DNA from 3 places in the Fusobacterium ulcerans genome. Region 1 is predicted to be linked to each of the others. Evidence: riboswitches for the same ligand, from Rfam matches in the RefSeq annotation. Region 1 holds a riboswitch; each other region holds the start of a gene.
The links. Region 1 has a riboswitch for cobalamin ahead of C4N20_RS15920 (ABC transporter substrate-binding protein). Riboswitches for the same ligand answer to the same signal wherever they lie in the genome.
Positions count from the first base shown of each region.

Region 1 (7,217 bases):
CCCTTAAGATAATTTAGTATTTATGTGATGCTTTTTTTCTTAAGGGGATATGTTGTTTTTAATTAAAACGAGTAGCTTATGCCAGCAGTATATGTTCTCCCAATAGCAGGGTAATAATGTCTTTGATCTATACCGTATTTACTGTCATCCCAGAATCCGGCATATTCATTATATTTTTCATCAAATACATTGTTGATTCTAAATGTAAGAGATATTCCATTATCAAATTTATATTGTGAGAATATATCCACTGTAAAATATTCTCCAGTATCCTCTTTTCTGTCATTAGCTATATCATCTAGATCATATGTGTTTCCAGCATAGATAGCATCAGCTCCTACAGAGAAATTGCTGTTGAAGTCATATCCAGCTCCAAAAGTCAGCTTCCAGTTGGGAACGCTCGGTATTTTGCTTCCACTGTATTTTCCACTTATAACTTTATGATGCAGATATGTCACTGAAGATTTCAAAGTCAGATCACCTATATAGTGTTCAGCATAAACTTCAGCTCCTATTCTTTCACTGTTCCCTATATTGTAGTTTACCATTCCAGTAAATTCAGGAGGAATAGTTGAATATATTTCATCATGGGTCATTTTATAGAATGTAGAAGCAGATACATAAGTATTAGCAAAGAAATCTTTTATACCAAGCTCGATAGTATCCTGAAGCTGAGGATCAAGTCTTTCTGAATTACGAGTATAATAAATTTCTCCAGCAGTAGGAGTTCTGAAAGATCTTGTGTATGTAAGGTATGTAGAACCAGTTTCAGAGTATAGATAATTTGCACTTAGCTCAAAAGAATAGTCATTATATTTTGCGTTGTCTCTAGTTCCTCTCTTGTCAGAAGCATTAAGAGAGGCATTTCTCCAATAGAAGTCATAATCTGCATAATCATATCTTATTCCTTGAGTAAATTGGAATTTGCCAGTAGAATATTTATTCAAAGCAAAGATACCAAAACCATCTTTAGTTGAGTCGCCACTTTTTACATACCTTCCAAGAGATCCATTCCATTTAGCTGAAGTATCATAAGGTTTCACTTCATCTTGCAGTATATCTATACCAGCTATAAAATAGCTTTCTGGAAGATATGTATGTTTAATTTGAGCTTTCACATATTTTCTTACTTCATCCCCATCTCTGTAGAAAGAGTTTTTACTTTTGTTAAAAAGCCATTTTTTATTCTCATAATAGTTTCCATATATCAAAAACTCTGTATCTTCTGAAAGGTTTTGCTTCCATTTTAAATAGTAATCATTACTTTTATTTTTACCCTTAGAAAGACTTCCGGGATTTCTTCTGTCATCATCAAGAATATAGCTTGGAACAGCTATTCCTTTATATGTTTTGTTATCTGAGTGATTGTATTTAAATTCTATTTCTCCATCATCTAATAGGTATTTAGCTTTAAAACGCCCCTCTTTTTTATCAAACTTCTCTCCTCTTCTCCAACCATCAGAATCATAGTCTGTATATCCTACTTCTGTAATAAGTCTGTCTGTAAGTTTAGTTCCATAATTGAATCCTACTTTATGTTCACTGTTGCTTCCAAATTGAGAGTAGACAGTTCCATAATTTTTTTTATCAAGAGCTGATTTACTGATAATATTAACTATACCTCCAATAGCTTTATCTCCATAGAGAATACCTCCTCCACCTGGGATTACCTCAATTCTTTCAATAGTTTCTATTGGAATATTTGATACTTGTGCAGATGTCACAGGAACTCCATCAAGTGTAATCAGGGCATTTCTGTCACTGTACATTGAATTCAGTCCTCTTATGTCAAATTTTATTCCCCCAGCATAATGTTTAACAAAGATACCAGGAACATTTTTAAGAGCATCAACAAGATTTTTTGCACCAGTTTTTTCAATCTCTTTTGCTGTGACAATAGAGATATTTGCTGCTGTATCTCTTACACTTGTTTCAAAGTTTTCAGTCGAGATAACACTTTCATTAAGCTTTGTACTTTGAACTTCTTCAGCATAAATAGTAGAGCTTAGAATCAAAGCTAAAATTCCAATTTTTTTGTACATTTCTTTCCTCCATATTTTTAAGATTCAGTTGTAAAAAATTCCTGTGTTTTGGTAGGAAGGGAACTATTTATTAGAAATAAAAAAACTCTAATAAAATAGAGATCCTACCTTACTAGAGAGTCAATTTAAAAATATGTTTAATAAGCAAAAAAGCTTTTTAAACAAAATATATGACTATTTGGTAAGTCTTCTGACTCAGTTTCATCCTACTCTCACGCCTTCCCAGTTTCCCAGTGACATAATGTGATTTCGTCCACTATACAGCAGCTCTCGCTGTGAGGGATTTTCACCCTGCTTCCTCTATTAAGCTTTATAAAAGCACCTAAATATATTTTATTACGCACAGATTATACTAAATTAATAATATAATGTCAACTAAAATAACATGTGATATGAAAAAAAGAAATTTTAATTTACAATGAAAGTGTAAAATTGGAAGAACAAGAAAAAGAAAGTACTGAATTTTAAGCTGAAAAGCATCTATATTCTATGAAACTAAAAGATTAAAATATAAATAATGGAAGATATTTCACTATTCATTTGACTAAAAAATTTAAGTATTGTATAATTAATCAAAAATATAAATATAATAGAAATCTATGGTTCATTTGATTAAAAGGGAAGCAGGTTGAAATCCTGCACGGTCCCGCCACTGTAAGATGGATGAAAGCAAAGCACCACTGGCTCACGGCTGGGAAGGTTTGCAAGTAAAATGAAGTCAAGTCAGGAGACCTGCCAAAGATTGATTTATTCTATATCTGCGAGGACGGATAAGGTATTTTTATGCCGTCTTCTTATTTTAAGAACGGTTTTTTTATTTTTTGGAGGAAAATATGTTTAAAAGATTACTTCTATTTTTGGTTATTCTGAGCAATATCAGTTTTGGAAAAGCACCTCAAAGAGCTGTATCAGCTTCACAATTTACTACAGAGATACTTCTTGCTATTGGAGCAGAGGAACAAGTGGCAGGAACGGCATTTATGGATAATGAAATACTTCCTGAACTGAAAGAAAAATATGAAAAGATACCTGTTCTATCTTCTAAATATCCGAGCAAGGAAGTTTTTTATTCAGTAAATCCAGATTTTGTAACAGGGTGGAAATCTCTTAGTATGCCCAATAATCTAGGAAGTGTAGAGGAGTTAAATGGAAATGGAGTAGAAGTATTTTTCATGAAATCATTGGAAAGTAATAATATAGATGATGTATTTGATGATATATTGGAATTTGGCAGGATATTTGATAAGAAAAATAATGCTCAGAAAATAGTTGCAAATATGAAAAATGAACTTGAACAGATCAAGGAAAAACTTCCAAAAGAGAAAGTAACGGTACTTCCATATGATGGAGGAGAAAGTGCTCCCTTTGTTGTTGGTGGGGGAGGAATAGGAAATACCATCATTGAGCTGGCTGGAGGAGAAAATATATTTAAAGATATCAGAGGAAGCTTTGGAAATGGTACATGGGAAAAAGTGTTGATGGCAGATCCTGAAATTATACTGATAATAGATTATGGTGATAATACTGTTGATAAAAAGATAGAATATTTAAAGGAGAAATCTCCTATAAAAGATATTGATGCTGTAAAAAACGAGAGATTTGCAGTGATAAGATTGGGAGATATATCAGCAGGAATAAGAAATGTAAATGCAGTAAAAAAACTTGCAAAAGAGTTTCATAATGTGGAAATTTAGATAACAAATACTAAGATGGAGAAAAAATGAAAAAATTATTTAACAATTACAAAGTATTATGCCTGATTCTATGTATATTACTCATTATGTGTTCTACATTCATAGTGACTATAGGGTCTGTATCTCTCAAAGGAACAGATGTCTGGAAAATAATAGTGAATAAGAGTCTGGGGAGAGAAATTTTTCAGAAAGAATGGAAAAATAGTATAGAGATAATAGTGTGGAATTTGAGAGTTCCAAGAATAATAATGGGAATGACAGCAGGAGGGGCACTGGCACTGGTGGGAATACTGATGCAGTGTCTTACTAAAAATCCTCTGGCAAGTCCATATATATTGGGGATATCAGCAGGGGCAAGTACAGGGGCAGTAATGGCTATTCTGTTTTTAGGGGGAACTATGCTCTCTGTTCCAATAGGAGCTTTTGTATTTGGAACTTTTACAGCTTTTTTAGTTTTCTATTTTGCAGGAGCAGGGGGATTTTCCAGTACAAGACTGGTACTTATCGGAGTGGCAGTATCTTCGCTTTTTTCTGGGATAACTACATTGATGATAATGATGGCACCTAATGAAAAAGAATTGAGAGGGGCCATATTCTGGATGTCAGGAAGTCTGGGAGGTTCCAACTGGAAATATATCCCTTTTGCATTAATAAGTCTAGGAGTATCATTTTTTCTGGTATATCCAAAGTATAGAGAATTGAATATACTGGTAACAGGGGATGAAAATGCTGTAGCTCTGGGAGTTGATGTAAAGAAAATAAGGCTTCTGATAGTGCTGGTATCAACATTTTTAACAGGAGTAATAGTATCAAATACAGGGATAATAGGATTTGTAGGCTTAGTGATTCCACATGTGACAAGAGGACTGGTGGGAGGAAATCATAAAAAAGTTATACCTTGTGCCATACTTATGGGAGGAGTATTCCTCATATTGACAGATGCTCTGACTAGGAGTCTTTTTACCTCGCAGGAAATACCAATAGGAGTTATAACTTCTATGTTTGGAGCTCCATTCTTTTTAAATATGTTGAGAAAGAAAGCATATAGATTTGGAGGGGAGTAGTATGATAGAAGTAAAAAAACTTGGGTATTCTATAGATAATGAAAATATACTGGAAGATGTATCTCTCATAGTGAAAGAAAAGAAATTTGTAGGGATAATTGGTGCTAACGGCTGTGGAAAAAGTACACTTCTGAAGAATATATACAGATTTCTTAAACATAAAAATGGAGAGATAATAATTGATAATATAGAATTAAATGATTACAAGCCAAAAATTATTGCTAGGAAAATGGCTGTACTGGCTCAAAAACAGAATATGAACTTTGATTTTACTGTGGAGGAGATAGTGGAAATGGGAAGATATGCTCATCAAAATTCCCTGTTCACTCTGGAGAAAAAAGAAGTTATAAAAGAAGCACTGGCATCAGTGGGGCTGGAAGAGATGAAGGACAGAAGTTTTCTCACTCTCTCTGGGGGAGAGATGCAGAGAGTCCTTATAGCAAGAGCATTGGCTCAGGACAGTGATATATTGGTATTGGATGAGCCTACAAATCATCTGGATATAAAATATCAGATTGAGATAATGAAGCTTGTAAGAAAGACCAATAAAACTATTTTAGCTGTGATACATGATATGAATATTGCCAGTTCATATTGCGACTATATTTATGGAATGAAAAAAGGGAAAATAGAGATTCAGGGAAGTCCAGATGAGGTTTTTACTAAGGCAAATATAAAGAAAGTTTTTGATGTAGAATGCGAAGTTGCAAAGCATCCAAAAACCAACAGACCACTTATTATATTCTAGGAGGTGCAGTATGGAAATATACAAAACTAATGGTGTATGTGCAAAAGAGATTGGTGTAGAAATTGAAGATGGAATATTGAGAAAAGTAAAATTTTTCGGGTGCTGTGATGGAGATTCAAAAGCTTTTGAAATACTGCTGAAAGATATGAAGATAGACAAGATAATAAATGATCTGTATCATATTGAATGCAGAGAAAGAGGAACTTCATGTATGAGGGAATTGTGTAAAATACTTATGCAGCTGACAGGGAGATAAAATAAAACAGCCTTAGCTCTTGATATTGAGGGTTAAGGCTGTTTGAAAATATATCAATATTAAATTTCTTATTTTACTGTAAAACTGTTTTTAATCCATTAAATTTTGAATATCTTTAGAAATCAGACTGTGCATTAAGTCCTCCTGAATTTCTGTAACATAACTATTTTCTTGATTTCTATCTATTATTTTATTTATATATTACATTTTTAACTCTGTCCAGAGCTTCTTTAACTATCGATTTAGGACATGCAAAGTTAAGTCTTACATAACCTGCTCCCTCTGCTCCGAACCAGTTACCATAGTCAATAGCAACTTTTGCTTTATCTTCAAATATTTCTTCTAAAGTTTCTCCATCTTTTAATACATCTCTGAAATCTATCCATGCAAGGTAAGTTCCTTCAGGTTTTAGATATTTTACTCCCGGCATATTTTCTTTGATATATTCTTCAATGAATTTTCTATTACCATCAAGATAGTCTATCAACTCATCAAGCCATTCACCAGAGTGCATATATCCAGCTTTGATAGCTTCTATACCAAAAGTACTAGGAGTTTCAAGTCTTATTTTCATAAGAGTATTCTTGTATTTATCTCTTATTTCATCATCAACTATAAAGATAAGAGAAGTTTGAAGTCCAGCAAGATTGAATGTTTTGCTTGGAGCTGTACAAACTATGCAATTATTTTTAAGCTCATCTTTCAATGTAAGGAATGAAGTGAACTTGCTGTCTTTGAAAATAAGGTCAGAGTGAATCTCATCAGATATCACAAGTACATTGTGTTTTAAGCAGATTTCTCCCATTTTTTCAAGTTCTTCTTTAGTCCACACTCTTCCCACAGGGTTATGAGGATTGCACAAGATAAACATTTTTACACTATTTTCAACTATTTTCTTTTCAAGATCATCAAAATCTACAGTGTAGTAACCTTTAGTATCTATCAGAGGATTAGTAACTATTTTTCTATTGTTGTTTTCAGTAGATATTCTGAATGGGTGATATACAGGAGTTTGTATAAGGATAGAATCCCCTTCCTTAGTAAATGTCTGTATCATATAGTTAAGAGCTGGTACAACTCCGTTTGTAAATATTATCCATTCTTTTTTAAGATCTACATTTTTTCTGTTTTTGTTCCAGTCAATGATAGCTTGAAAATATTCATCATCAGTTGCAGTATACCCAAGTACACCATGAGTCAGTATAGCTTGAAGGCTGTCAAGTATAGCTGGAGCAACTTTAAAATCCATATCTGCTACCCATAAAGGAAGCAGATCAGTTTTTCCATTATATGTATTTTTATATATTTCAGGGTTCCATTTTCTAGAGTTTGTCTTACTTCTATCAATTATTTCATCAAAATTATATTTCATTTAACATTTCCTCCATAGATATTTGATAATTTTATCTTAAA
Region 1 is NZ_CP028105.1:3,422,092-3,429,308, reverse strand. Features, by position in the region: gene C4N20_RS15925 (TonB-dependent receptor) at 63-2,042, opposite strand; cobalamin riboswitch at 2,206-2,383, opposite strand; cobalamin riboswitch at 2,626-2,796, shown strand; gene C4N20_RS15920 (ABC transporter substrate-binding protein) at 2,876-3,736, shown strand; gene C4N20_RS15915 (FecCD family ABC transporter permease) at 3,763-4,800, shown strand; gene C4N20_RS15910 (ABC transporter ATP-binding protein) at 4,802-5,548, shown strand; gene C4N20_RS15905 (TIGR03905 family TSCPD domain-containing protein) at 5,559-5,804, shown strand; gene C4N20_RS15900 (MalY/PatB family protein) at 5,995-7,176, opposite strand; gene C4N20_RS15895 (aldo/keto reductase) at 7,208-7,217, opposite strand, start outside.

Region 2 (7,217 bases), 150 kb from region 1:
TTTTTTTAAAATAGAAGATACAGGTATTTTTTTTGAGAGGAAAACTCTTGATATAGTTTTATTTTCAATAAAGCAGGGATTCTATTCAACAATGGCAGCTCTTGCTATAGCAATCATACCAGCATATTTTGCAGCTTATGAAAAAGGGATAGTAAGCAGGCTTCTTCATGGTCTTCTTTTTATCCCCTTCTTTTTTCCAATAATATCTACAGTGACAATATTTTCGATTATTTTTAATATGGAATTTTTTAAAGGACTGGGAATACTGTACTCTCTTAAAGCTATCATAATAGCCAATGTATTTTACAACTCGCCTATATTTATCAAGTACATCAGCGAAGGGCTGAAAAGAGTGCCTAAGGAACTCACAGAGGCATTAAAAATGGAAGGGGCAGGAAATATAAGAATATTTTTTTCAGGACAGCTTCCTTTGATACTCCCACAAATATTTCGAGGATTTATTTTAGTATTTACATATTGCTTTACAGGATTTGGAATAATTCTGTCTCTTGGAGGAATAAGATTTTCTACTTTAGAAGTGGAGATAGCATCTACCCTCATGGGAGAGCTTAATTTTTCAAAAGCAATGATATTTGGAATGATTCAGTTTTTTATATTGATAATACTTAATCTGACTGGGGTATTTGTAAAAGAATATGAACTGGAAGGAGAAGAGGAATATAAAAAACAGAATATATTTTTTAGAGGATATTCAATAGTTTATCTATTCTTACAATATTTAATTGTTGCTTCAAGTTTTCTTTTTTCTTTCTATAATTATTATACTGGAGAATTTTCAATTAAAGCATATATGAGAATATTCTCAAAGAGCTTTAATGAAGATTATGAAGTGATAAGAGGGATAATGAATTCTATAGGAATATCAGCAGCAGTGAGTTTTATTTCAATAATTGTCATCTATTTTATAATAAAAAACTACAGCAGAATAACAGACGTAATAATTTTTTCAAATCTTGGAATATCAGGAGCTTTCTTAGCAGTGGCACTTTTTTATCTCAATGTACTTTTTAATATTCCTCTGCTCGTGCTTTTAGGAATAGGATATATTTTGGTAAGTATTCCAATAGGATATTCCTTTATGTATCAATATATAAAAAAATTTCCTGTAAATCTTCTTGAAAGTTCACTATTGGATTGCAGTAATGGATTTGAAAGATTTATATATATAGAGTTTCCAATTTTAAAGAATATTTTTTTGTCAGCATTTTTACAGATATTCGCAATTGTATTTGGAGAATTTACAATAGGGTACACTATGCAGTTAGGGGATATAGTCCCTGTTGCTTCACTGGTAAACTATTCTCTGGTATCCAATAAAAAATATCTGGAAAGTGCAGCCTTTAGTTCAGTGATACTTTTAATAGTATTTTCATTGTTTATTTTAGGGGAATACTTAAAAGATCGAGATTAATAACAAATATATAATTCATGGAGGGAAAAAATGGTAAGATTCGGGATAATAGGAACAAGCTGTATAAGTGATAAATTTGTAGAGGCACTGAAAACTATAAAAAAATGTGAAGTAACAGCAGTATATTCAAGAAGTGTAGAAAAAGGGGATTATTTTGCTACAAAACATGATATAAAAACAATATATCTTTCATTGGAGGAAATGGCTGAAAGTCAAAAAGTAGATGCAGTATATATTGCTTCTCCAAATGGACTTCATCCATCACAGGCTATAAAAATGATGGAAAATGGAAAGCATGTAATTTGTGAAAAAGCTATTGCTCCAACTGTAAAAGAATTAGACGAAATGATAAAAACAGCAAAAGAAAATAATGTGGTATTGATGGAAGCTATGAGACCCACACTGAATCCAAATTTTAATGTAATAAAAGAGAGCTTGGAGAAAATAGGACCAGTAAGAGGTATATCAGCCAGCTATTGTCAGTATTCTTCAAGATATGACAATTTGAAAAAAGGGGAGCTTACAAATATATTTGATCCTAAGTTTTCTGGTGGGGCGTTATACGATATAGGAGTTTATCCATTGTATTTTACTATTGGTATGTTTGGAATACCAGAGGAATATATGGGAGGAAACTATCTGGTAAGCAGCGGAGCAGATGGATATGGAAATATAATCTTAAAGTACAGTGATAAAATAGCAAGCATTACATATTCAAAAATAACTGATTCAAAAACACCTTCAGAAATACAGGGAGAAAAGGGATCAATAATAATTGGAAAACTTTCCACTGTGAAAGATGTAAAAATAGTATATAGAGATGGAAGAGAAGAAAAAATAGAAATAGATATTCATAAAAATGATATGGTTTATGAAGCAATGGAATTTATAAATCTTATCAAAGGAAAGAAACTTGAATCTGATGTAAACAGCCATAAAAATTCAAGAAAAGTAGTTGAAATTATGGAGAATCTGGCTAATAAAAACTAGGAGGAGAGTAAAATATTTGAAACATTTTTAAAGGTATTTCAGAAGGAGAAAGAAAAGGAAGATATAAAATTTTTTAGGAAAAGCAGTAATAATGAAAAAAATAAAATTGAAGAGGAATTGAAATATCTTGTAAAAAAACTGGAAAAACGTGAGATAAAAGACTTTGATAGAAATATTTTAAATGGGCAGTATAGGATAAACTATTCCAAAGAATTAAATGAAGAGCAGCTAAGAGCACTGACATTTATAGAAGGACAATATTTGGTGATAGCTGGAGCAGGCTCTGGAAAGACAAGAACTATAGTATATAGGACTGCCTTTATGATAGAAAAGGGATTAGCAGAAGAAAATATTTTGATGCTTACATTTACTAAAAAAGCTGCTTTGGAAATGAAAGAGAGATTGGAAAACCTTACTGAAAATAGAGAAAATAAAGTGTCAATTTCAACATTTCATTCCCTTTGTGCTGAACTCCTCATTAAATATAAAAATATATTTGGGATAGAGAAATTAAATATAATAGATGAAAATAGAAATAGTACTGTGATAAGCCTCCTTATTCGTGAATATTCATTAAAAGATAAAAATAAGGGTAACTTTCTTTCTGAAAAAAGAGTAATTGAAATATTTGAAGCTGCAAGAAGCAGAAAAAAAGATATGTCAGAATTTTTAAATGAAAAAGAGAAAGGTTATTTGGAGGAGCTGGAATTTTTAAAAATAAAGTACAGGAGATTCAAAAAAGAGTTTCAAATGTATGACTTTGAAGATTTAATAGAAAAAGTATTGAGAAAATTAAAAACAGATAAAGTTTTTCTTGAGTTATTAAGAGAAAAATATAAATATATCATAGTAGATGAGTATCAGGATACTAATTCTGTTCAAAGGGAATTTTTAAAAATGCTGGCTGGAACAAATGGAAATATAATGGCAGTGGGAGATGACTACCAAAGTATATATGGATTCAGAGGTGCAGACTTTGAAAATATACTTAGATTTGGAAAGGATTTTCCTAATAGTCAGATGATAAAATTGGAAAAAAACTATAGAAGCAGTGATGAAATAATAGAGTATACAAATAAAATATCTAAAAAGTTCCTTTTGAAATACAATAAAAATGTAAAAGGAACTATGAAGAAGGGAGAAAAACCTCATGTTATCGGCTTTCTAAATGAAGAAAAGCAAGGGGAATATATTTGCAGAAAGATAGAAGAGCTAAAAGAAAAAGGAATCCCTTATGAAGAAATGGCAATTCTCTATCGCAATAAATATATAATCAATAAGTTGGAAAAAATAATGAAGGAGAAAAATATACCTTTTAATTTACAGAAGAACAGTGAGATTTCTTTTGGAAGTCCTGTAGATATTTACTTAAAAATATTGGAAGTATGGAATGATAAGGAAGACATTTTAAAACTGGAGGAATTGGTAAAGGTACTGCCAAGGAATTATTCCTATTCTGTATTAAATATAATGAAAAGAAAGAATATAGACAATAAAGTTTTAAATCGAATAATAAGGATAAGTGATAAAATATCAGATTACCCTTTAAGTGAAATATTAAATAAATGTGAAAAACTAATGTTTGAAATAATTAAGGAAAAAACCATTTTTACTAATGAAGAGGTAGAGAAATTAAAAACAATAAAGAGTAGTGTAAAAGAAAAGAAAAGCTTAGAAATATATATTAGAGAGCTAAGAGGTATTTTAGCTGTTGAAGGAAAAATAACTAAAAATAAAGTCTCTGTTCTATCTGTTCATGCCTCTAAGGGATTGGAATGGGAAGCGGTATTTATACCAACACTTTTGGAAGGCGTTTTTCCCAGCAATATTGAAGAAAAAAATCTGGAAGAGGAGAAGAGATTATTTTATGTAGCTTGCAGCAGAGGTAAGAGTTATCTCTATCTTTTGCACCCAGAATATTTTTATGAGAAAGTTGGATATTTTGATAAAAAATCTTCTTTTTTAAAGTAACCTCTTTATAAATAAAATAGATTAATATCTTTCGATACAGTTATTTTCTGCATAGTTCCTGCTGATTTAGCCATTTAAAAAGCTTGACTAAAGTATTAATAATTTGTATAATTGGTGTGTGAAAAATAAATTTTTTAGGGTTTGCATATGTGCAATTAAAAGGGAAGCTAAGTGAAAAACTTACACGGTCCCGCCACTGTGAAGATGACGAAAGCAGATTAACCACTGAAATATTTCGGGAAGGGCTGTTAGTAGAATGAGTCTGAGTCAGGAGACCTGCCTTAAAAACTTTTAACTATCCTGCGGGGACGGGAAGTGTATATTTACTATACTTCTCTCCAGTATTAAATTTGGAGGAGAAAAAAGTGCTTGAAAATAATATATTAAAAATGATAAAGGTGACCAAGAAGCTAGATTAAGTTTTAGAGATTTGGAAATTAGAAAGATTTGTGTAATTAATGAAGTGAATAAAATGTAGAAAACAGTATGTTTGAGAGAAATGAGTTTCCAGTAATTAAGCAGTTAATTTTAACTGCCATAATTACTGAGATGCAACAGTGGAACTGTTGTAATCCTTATCTTCTTTACGTTTTATGAACAAAATTAATAATAAATATTTCTACTGGAAAAACTCTAAAATTATATTTCTGTATTTATGGCACCTTTTTTTAGTATAAAAATATTCATGAGGGAGTAGGTATGAAGCATAGAAATCTAATGGTAGTTGGAACATCATCAGGAGCTGGAAAAAGTATAACTGTAACAGGATTATGCAGAATTTTCTATAATGATGGATATAGTGTAGCTCCTTTCAAATCACAGAATATGGCATTAAATTCATTTATAACAAAAGATGGAGATGAAATGGGAAGAGCTCAGGTAGTTCAGGCTATGGCTGGAAAAATAGAACCAAGAGCCTACATGAATCCAATTTTATTAAAGCCTACAACTGCAAGAAAAATACAAGTTATAGTAAATGGAAAATCTATTGGAAATATGAGCGGAATGGAGTATGGAAAGTTCAAACTTACTTTGAAGCCAGAAATAATGAACTCATATAATAAAATCAGAGAAAACTTTGATATATGTGTAATAGAAGGGGCAGGAAGTCCAGTAGAAATCAATATCAAAGAGGAAGATATAGCTAATATGGGAATGGCTGCCATGGCAGATGCACCAGTAATTTTAGTTGCAGATATAGACAGAGGAGGAGTATTTGCTTCTGTATATGGAACTATAATGCTTATGGCACCAGAAGAGAGAGCCAGAGTAAAAGGTGTAATAATAAATAAGTTCAGGGGAGATGTAGAGATACTTAAACCGGGACTGAAAAAACTGGAGGAACTTACAGGAGTCCCAATAGTAGGAGTACTTCCATATAGTGATGTAGATATAGAAGATGAAGACAGCTTAACAGATAAATTTAAAAAATCAAAAGACACTAAGGGAATAAAAGTTTCAGTTATAAAACTAAAACATATTTCTAACTTTACAGATATAGATGCTCTAAGCATACAGGAAGATGTAAGCATAAATTATGTGACTTCAGCAGATGAATTGGGAGATGAGGATATGATCGTCATACCTGGTTCTAAAAATACAATAGATGATTTGAAAGATTTGAAAGACAGAGGAATAGCTGTTGAAATCATAAAAGCTTCAAGAAAAGGAACAGCAGTAATAGGAATCTGTGGTGGATTCCAAATGCTTGGAGAGAAAGTAAAAGATCCATATGGAATCGAAAGTGACATTAAAGAGATACCGGGACTTGGTATATTGGATATGGAAACTATAATGGAAAAAGAAAAAAATACTACTCAGTATTCTGGAGAGCTTAAAAATACCGCTGGAATCATTTCAGGACTGGATGGAGTAAAAATAAAAGGATATGAGATACATCAGGGAGTTACTGCTGGAAATGAAAAATCAGTGACTGATGATGACCATACAGTTGCAGTGGTAAAAGATAATGTATTTGGAACATATCTTCATGGAATATTTGATAATGAAGAGGTAACAAGAAATATACTAAATAAGATAAGAGAGAAAAAAGGCTTGGAGAAAATGGAAGCTGGAATAACTTTTGATGAGTACAGAGAGCAGGAATTTGATAAGCTTGAAAAGATATTCAGAGAGAATTTAGATATGAAAAAAATATATGAAATACTAGGTGAGTAGAAAATGAATTTTATAATGAAATATGGAATTGCATATGTAATGGATTTAATATTTGGAGATCCCCACTGGTTTCCACATCCTGTGAGAATTATAGGAGTCTTTATTAATTTTTTAGAAAAAATATTATATAAAACTTCTAATAAAAAAATCTCAGGAGCTTTTCTTACTATAATAGTAGTGGGAGTTACATTTATTGTATCTTACTATATATCAGCTATTTCATATATTTTGGAGATATTCTTTCTGTACACTACTCTTGCTACAAAAAGTCTGGCAGATGAAGGATTCAGAGTATGTAAAATACTTACAGAGGGAGATCTGGAAAAGGCTAAGAAAGAACTTTCTTATCTTGTAAGCAGAGATACTGGAAATATGGATATTGGTCAGATTACAAGAAGCGTTCTTGAAACAATAAGCGAAAACAGTGTAGATGGAGTTATAGCGCCAATGTTCTTTGCTTTTTTAGGAAGCTTTATACATATAGACGGAGTTTCTCTTGCCCTTCCTTTTGCTATGGGATACAAAGCAATAAATACTCTTGATTCTATGGTAGGTTACAAAAATGATAAATATATGGATTTTGGAATGGTCTCTGCAAAAACAGATGATGTGGTTAACTTCATTCCTGCAAGAATAGCAGGGGGAT
Region 2 is NZ_CP028105.1:3,268,009-3,275,225, reverse strand. Features, by position in the region: gene C4N20_RS15135 (ABC transporter permease) at 1-1,432, shown strand, start outside; gene C4N20_RS15130 (Gfo/Idh/MocA family protein) at 1,463-2,422, shown strand; gene C4N20_RS15125 (ATP-dependent helicase) at 2,540-4,393, shown strand; cobalamin riboswitch at 4,514-4,691, shown strand; gene C4N20_RS15120 (cobyric acid synthase) at 5,093-6,571, shown strand; gene cbiB (adenosylcobinamide-phosphate synthase CbiB) at 6,575-7,217, shown strand, end outside.
Region 2: another riboswitch for cobalamin. It lies ahead of C4N20_RS15120 (cobyric acid synthase); the one in region 1 lies ahead of C4N20_RS15920 (ABC transporter substrate-binding protein).

Region 3 (7,217 bases), 200 kb from region 1:
TCCAACTAACCTTATTTGAACTAGTCCTTGGCTGCTGTCTACAATTTCAACTTCTAAGCCATCGTCTAATGCTCCACCTTCACCTGTTGTCTGCAATTCTTTAATATATGTAATAAATTCTTTTTTATTGTTATTTTTTACATATTCCACAAGCTTAACCATTTGTTCTTTGGTTCTTGCAAAAAGATATCCATTTAATGTTATTCCTTTAGTAGAAGCATAAATATTTAAAGAAAACATAATTAAAATAAAAATCACTGCAATTTTTTTCATAGAATCTTCCTTCCATAAACATTATTTTTTTATTATATCATAAACCAACAATTTCTTTGCTCCTATTTTTAATCTACAGCTATTTTTTCTATTTCTTTATAATATTCTGGGTAACTGATTTCAGCTATTTTTTTTATTACTTCAATTATTTTAATTGATGGCCTCACTGCTTCTTTACTTATTGGATAAATTTTTCCTTCTCTTACAGCTTTTATTATATTCCAATTTCCTCTGTCTATAATTTCTTTTACTGGATCATCCACTTGATAAGTGCTGGTAAATATTATATCTGGATTCCTTGCTGCTATAACTTCCAGACTTGGTATAAACCATCCGCTTTTATCATTAAATATATTTTCTACCCCTGCAATCTCCAACATCTCATTCATAAATACATTTTTACCAAATGTATACATAGAGGGAAATGGTGAAATTTCAAAATATACTTTTTTCTTATTTTTTATATTTTTGCTTATTTCTCTTACTTCATTTATCTCCTTTTCCATTTTAGAAATTACTTTTTCTGCTTCAAGTTTTCTCTCTGTTTTTTCTCCTATTTCCATGATACATTTGTAGATATCTTCTACAGTTTTTATATCTGAAATATAAATTACATCAGTTCCTTTCTCCTTCATAAACTGAATAAAATCTTCTCTATCTGCTTTATTAAAAGTTGATAAAATTATTAAGTCTGCTTTCAAAGAAAAAATACTTTCAGTATTCATTTGATAAAAACTGATTTTAGGTATTTTCATTTCATCCAATTCTTTAACATCAGAATTTTTATCCATAGCTATTATTTTATCTTTCAGCCCTAACTCATAAAGTATTTCAGTTATTGCTGGACTTCCAGAAGCTATTCTATTATATTCTTTAGAAAAAGATACAACAGAAAAAAGGAAGAAAATTATTATTGAAATTTTTTTTATCATTACTATCACTTATCCTCTTATTTTAAAATAGACAGAGAAATCTCTGTCTATCTATTATATCATTCTAAAAACTATATTTGAATCCTGCATAATAACTTCTTCCATCTGCTGGATAATATACTTTATCCCCAGTCCTACTTGATAAAATTGCATTTGCATATTCTTTATCAAATAAATTTCTTATTCCACCATATATTTCAAATCCGTTATTAAAATTATATCTAATATTTGTATCAACAGTAATATAGTCATCATTCTTTCCTAATTTATTAGAAAAATCATCACTATTATATGCTTTTCCAAAATAGTATCCATCTATATTAAAAATCATATTTGATAAAATATTATATGACATTCCTATATTTCCCTGCCATCTTGGCACTCCTGCAAATTCTTTTCCATCATATTCCCCACTTGTAACTTTAGGCTGAATATATGAAATATTTTCTCTCAAAGTTAATTTATCAAAATAATGCTGTAGAGAAATTTGTCCTCCTATTCTTCTTACTTTTCCATCAAAATTTCTATTAGCCCCATCTCCAAAATTTTCATATTTGTTATAGTAAATTTCATTATCTGTATCAATCAAGAATATAGAAGAGGAAATATATGTATTTTTGTACATATCCTTTATTCCAAATTCATATGATCTTGTTTCTTGCACATCAATGTCTCCATACCATGCTCCTAAATCATCTGTACTTGGAGTTCTAAATCCTTGTGTAAAACTTAAATATATACTTCCTGTATCTGAATACAAATAATTTACTGCTAACTCATATGCATCACTTGAAAATTTCTTTTTAAAGTTATTTATGCTTGGAGTAAATGAAGGTCCTGGTCCATATTTTGTAACAAAATAATCAAATTCACTTCTCTCTTTTCTGTATCCCTGAGTAAATTGGAATTGCCCAACTGTTGTTTTATTTAAAATATATCCTCCATATGATTCTTTTTCTTTATCAGGATTTCCAGAAGTTTTATCTTCTACTTTTCCATTTTTGTAATCTCCACCAAAAATCACATAACTATCTTCTCCATAAGTATATTTTAATTGTGGTTTTATATAATATTGAGTTATTATATTTCTTTTATTTTCATTGTATGCACTTGGATAATATGTTGCTTTATATCTATAATCATTCTCTGTATATCCTCCATAAATCAGAAAAGATAATTTATCAGATAATTTTTTATTATATGTCAAAGTATATTCATTTGATATATTTTTATATTTTCCTCCTGATGCTCCATGTTGTTTTATACTGTCATCAAATTTTTCTTTTGTTAAATAATCACTGTAGCTATCCTCTACTTTGTTATAATTATATCTCATTTCCAAATAACCATCATCAAGCAGATATCTACCTCTTAACCAAAGTGATTTTTTGGTATCTCCATCTTTATAGTCAGGATGTGGAGTTCTATATCCATCCCCTTCAGTATATGTATATGAAGTATCCAATAGAAATTTATTCCCTATTTTAGTTCCATAATTTACAGTTCCTTTTCTTGTATTCCACGACCCTGCTTCCATATTCACACTACCATAATTTTTCTTATCTTGAGGAAGTTTTGTAATAATATTTATCACTCCTCCAGTAGCTCCATCTCCATACATTACAGCTCCCCCTGAAGGAATTATCTCTATTTTGTCTATTTGGTCAACAGGAATCTGACTTGTAAAATATCTTCCTTCTATATTATTCAAAGGAACTCCATCTAAAAGTACAAGAGTATTGCTTCCTGCTGTAGCTCCTGAACCTCTCATATCAAATACTGGATCAGAACCATCCATTAATCTTATATCTAACCCCGGAACTCCTCTAAGAGCTTCTTCCACTGTGCTGGCTCCCTTATTTTGAATATCCTCCTGAGTTACAATAGTTACATTTTTAGCAGTATCCAACACACTTGTTTCAAAATTCTCTGTAGAAATAACTGATTCAGTTAATCTTCGACTGGCGATATTTTCCTCTGCCATTATTGTTGTGCTCACTGTTAGTATTGCTGCTACCATTAAAGCTTTTTTCATTTCTCCTCCCAAAGTTTATTTAAAATTTAATTTCTTTAATATCCTATCCTGACGTTTTACCTTTTTTTCCAAATCATCAGTGCCATAATATATAAATTCATATACCACCCAATCCAATGGTAAGCTTTCTAATATTCCTATTATTCTTTCATCTTCAAAAGGAAGATGTTGATCTATCTGGCTTACATGACTGTATATATTTTTCAAAGTTTTCTCTCTCTCAGCTTCTGAATTTTTATGCTTTTCTACTGCTTCTGTAAGATATTTTCCTGAAAGAGAAAAGTTCAGATGAACTCCCTTTATATACTTTTTCAATTCTCCCATTTCAGCAATATTTTTCTCAATATACTCTATTCCTTCATCAACTGTTCTAAGCTTAGGTTCATTATTCAGCATATGCCCTGTATCAAGCATGAAGCCAATATTTTTATAGTTTATATTTTCAACCAGAAATTCTATCTCTTCTTTTGAAGTCAATCTAAGTCCTGGCCACCATAAATTTTCTAATAGAAGTTTAAACTTATATTTTTTCTCTCCAAAAACTTCATTCACTAACTCAACAACATTTTGAAGAACCTCTTTATCTGAATATTGAAATTCATATATTAAACTTCCTTCATCATCTACATAGCAAGCATGAAATACAACATATTCTGCTTCAAGTTTTTCTGCTGTTTCTAGTTCTTTTTTATAGTATTCAATTAATTCCTCTCTGGTAGTTCCACCACACCAGTAAAATATTTCCTGATTCTCTTTAAATTTTTCTTTGAGCATCTCATATTTTCCCTGATATAGATCCAGCCACATTGGAAAAAATCTCATATGATAACCTCTTATCAATTTTTTCAATGGAGCATTGTCCTTTTCTAGGTCGAATTTTATAAGCTCAAAGCCATTAAAATTATACTTATCACAATAATATTTCATCATTTTTTCATTTTCTTCATTAGTATAAAAATCTGTTATATTAAGAATTTTCCTCATCAAAAACCTCCAAATAAAAAATCCAATAAAATAGTCTGCCTACCTTACTGGATAAATATATTAAAATATACTTTTATCTATTGGTAAGTCTCCTGACTCAGAATCTTTCTACTTTCACACCTTCCCAGTTTCCCAGTGGCATACATGATTTCGTCCTCTATACAGTAGCTTTCGCTGTGTGGGGTTCGCACCCATCTTCCTCTATTAAGCTTAAACAAGCACCTTACTTTCACTTTTCTGTTTGTTTATCAACTTTATGATATAATTTTTAGACATTTTTGTCAATAATTTTAGATATACATTCAAATAATAAAAGTTTTATTTCGAATCTATATATTTTTTAGCTGTTGAAATTATACACAAAACTATGATACCATCTAATTGAAAGAAAATAATAATAGAGGTGTATTATGCATAAAAAAATTATGATACAAGGAACTGGTTCTTCTGTTGGAAAGAGCATTATAACTGCTGGATTATGCAGAATATTTGCCCAAGACGGATACAGAGTTTCTCCTTTTAAATCTCAAAATATGGCTCTCAACTCATTTGTAGATATAGACGGATTAGAAATGGGAAGAGCTCAGGTAGTACAAGCTGAAGCTGCTATGGAACTTCCTAGAGTTTTTATGAATCCAATACTCTTAAAACCAAACTCAGATAATAATTCTCAAATTATTATTGAAGGAATCCCAAATACAAATATGAATGCTATAGACTATTTTTCAAATTCTAAAGAATTGAAAGTTATAGCAAAAAGAAATTATGACATAATAGAAAATAATTTTGATATTGGAGTGTTAGAAGGAGGAGGAAGTCCTGCTGAAATCAATCTTAGAGAATGGGATCTGGTAAATATGGGAATGGCTGAACTTGTAGATGCTCCTGTTGTTCTAGTAGGAAATATTGAGACTGGAGGAGTTTTTGCTTCTCTTTATGGAAACATAGCTCTTCTTGATGAAAATGACAGAAAGAGAATAAAAGGGGTTATAATAAATAAATTTAGAGGTGATCTGGAACTTTTAAAACCTGGTATAGAGATGTTTGAGAAGAAATTAAAAGATGAAGGGTTAGATATAAAAGTATTAGGTGTAGTTCCATATGAAAAGCTGGATATTGAAGAAGAGGATGTTCTGGCTAAAAAATTAACTACTAACACAAATGAAAAAAGAGATATAAACATCAGTGTAATAAGAACTAATAAAATGTCTAACTACACTGACTTTGATGCTTTAAGTCAATATCCTGATGTAGCTCTGAATTATGTATATAGTCCTGAACAGCTGGGAGACGAGGATATAATTATTCTTCCAGGAAGTAAAAATACTCTTTCTGATCTTGAACTGCTGAAAGCTAATGGTATTTTTGATAAAATAAAAAAACTATATTCTGCTGGAACTACTGTAATAGGTATATGCGGTGGATTTCAAATGATGGGAAAAGAGATATTTGATCCTCACCATATTGAAAGCGACATCGAGAAAACTGAAGGTTTTGGAATAATGGATACTGTTACTACAATGGAAAAAATGAAATATACAAAACAGGTAGAAAAAACTCTTTCTGATTCTAAGTGTGACCTACTAGCTGATTGTGAAGGGCTTCATATAAAAGGTTATGAAATTCATCAGGGAATTACACATGGAAGTGAAAAAAATCTTACTTTGGAAAACGACTACACTGTCCTTGCAAAAGATAATGCCTTTGGAACATACATCCATGGAATCTTTGACAACAGCAAATTCACCAGAATATTTTTAAATAACATCAGAAAGAAAAAAGGGTTGAAACCAGTTGAAGAACTTTTTAATTTTTCTGAATTCAAAGAAAATGAATATAATAAATTAGCTGATTTACTTAGAAATAATTTAGATATAGATGCAATATACAACATTCTAAAATAAATTTTTTATTGACATATGAGTTTTTTTTTAGTAGTATAACTTAGATAAAAAATAAAACTGGGGGAAATAAAATGTTATTGAGGCGTGAAAGGCAAGGTATATCTAAATTATAAAACTAATATTCCACTTTCAATGGCTGATTGATTATATTTCTTTTGGAAAAGATTAAAGATGGCATTTATATCTTTATAAGCATAAAAAAGTTTTTGTTTAGCCAATAGTACGTCTATTGGCTTTTTTATTTAAAATCAAGCTGGTCATTTATATGGCTGGCTTTTTATATTAAAAATTAATTTTAAGGGGGAATTTTTTATGGAAAACTATGGGTTTTTGTCTATATTGCCTATCATAATAGCAGTTGCTATGGCAATAAAAACTAAAAATGTAATTTTGTCACTTTTCACAAGTGTATTTCTAGGGGCTCTTATACTGCTGAATTATAATCCTCTTCTTACTACAAAAACATTGATGACAGATTATTTTGTAAAACAGCTTACTGACAGCTATAATGCTGGTGTTATTGTCTTGATGGTATTCATAGGTGGATTTATAGAACTGATGATGAGATCAGGAGGAGCTTATGCCTTTGCTCAAAGTGTTGGTAAATATATCAACTCTAAAACTAAGGCCCAGCTTTCAGCCTACCTTGCAGGAATAGTTATTTTTTTCTCTGACTTAGGTACTCCATTGATTGTTGGACCAATCTTTGCTCCATTTTTCAAAAAATTAAAAATATCTAAAGAAAAGCTTGCTTTTATTCTTGATACTACTTCATCACCAGTAGCAGTATTAGTTCCATTTATTGGATGGGGAGTTTTCATCATTGGACTTCTTCAAAAAGAATTTGAAAATTTAAATCTAAATCTTTCTGACTATGAAAGTTTTGTAAAAGCAATACCATTTAATACGTATCCACTTCTTGCCCTTACTATTGTTCCTACTTTAGCAATTATGAAGCTGGATTTTGGACCTATGAAAAAAGTTGAAGATGATATATTCAACGATACAGAACTTGAAGTTTTAGAGAAAAAAGAGTATATTGTAGAAAATGCCAAGCCTATCTATGTATGGCTTCCAATTTTGGTTCTT
Region 3 is NZ_CP028105.1:86,122-93,338, forward strand. Features, by position in the region: gene C4N20_RS00495 (hypothetical protein) at 1-273, opposite strand, end outside; gene C4N20_RS00500 (ABC transporter substrate-binding protein) at 342-1,205, opposite strand; gene C4N20_RS00505 (TonB-dependent receptor family protein) at 1,270-3,240, opposite strand; gene C4N20_RS00510 (TIM barrel protein) at 3,256-4,224, opposite strand; cobalamin riboswitch at 4,290-4,465, opposite strand; gene C4N20_RS00515 (cobyric acid synthase) at 4,635-6,128, shown strand; gene C4N20_RS00520 (Na+/H+ antiporter NhaC family protein) at 6,441-7,217, shown strand, end outside.
Region 3: another riboswitch for cobalamin. It lies ahead of C4N20_RS00510 (TIM barrel protein); the one in region 1 lies ahead of C4N20_RS15920 (ABC transporter substrate-binding protein).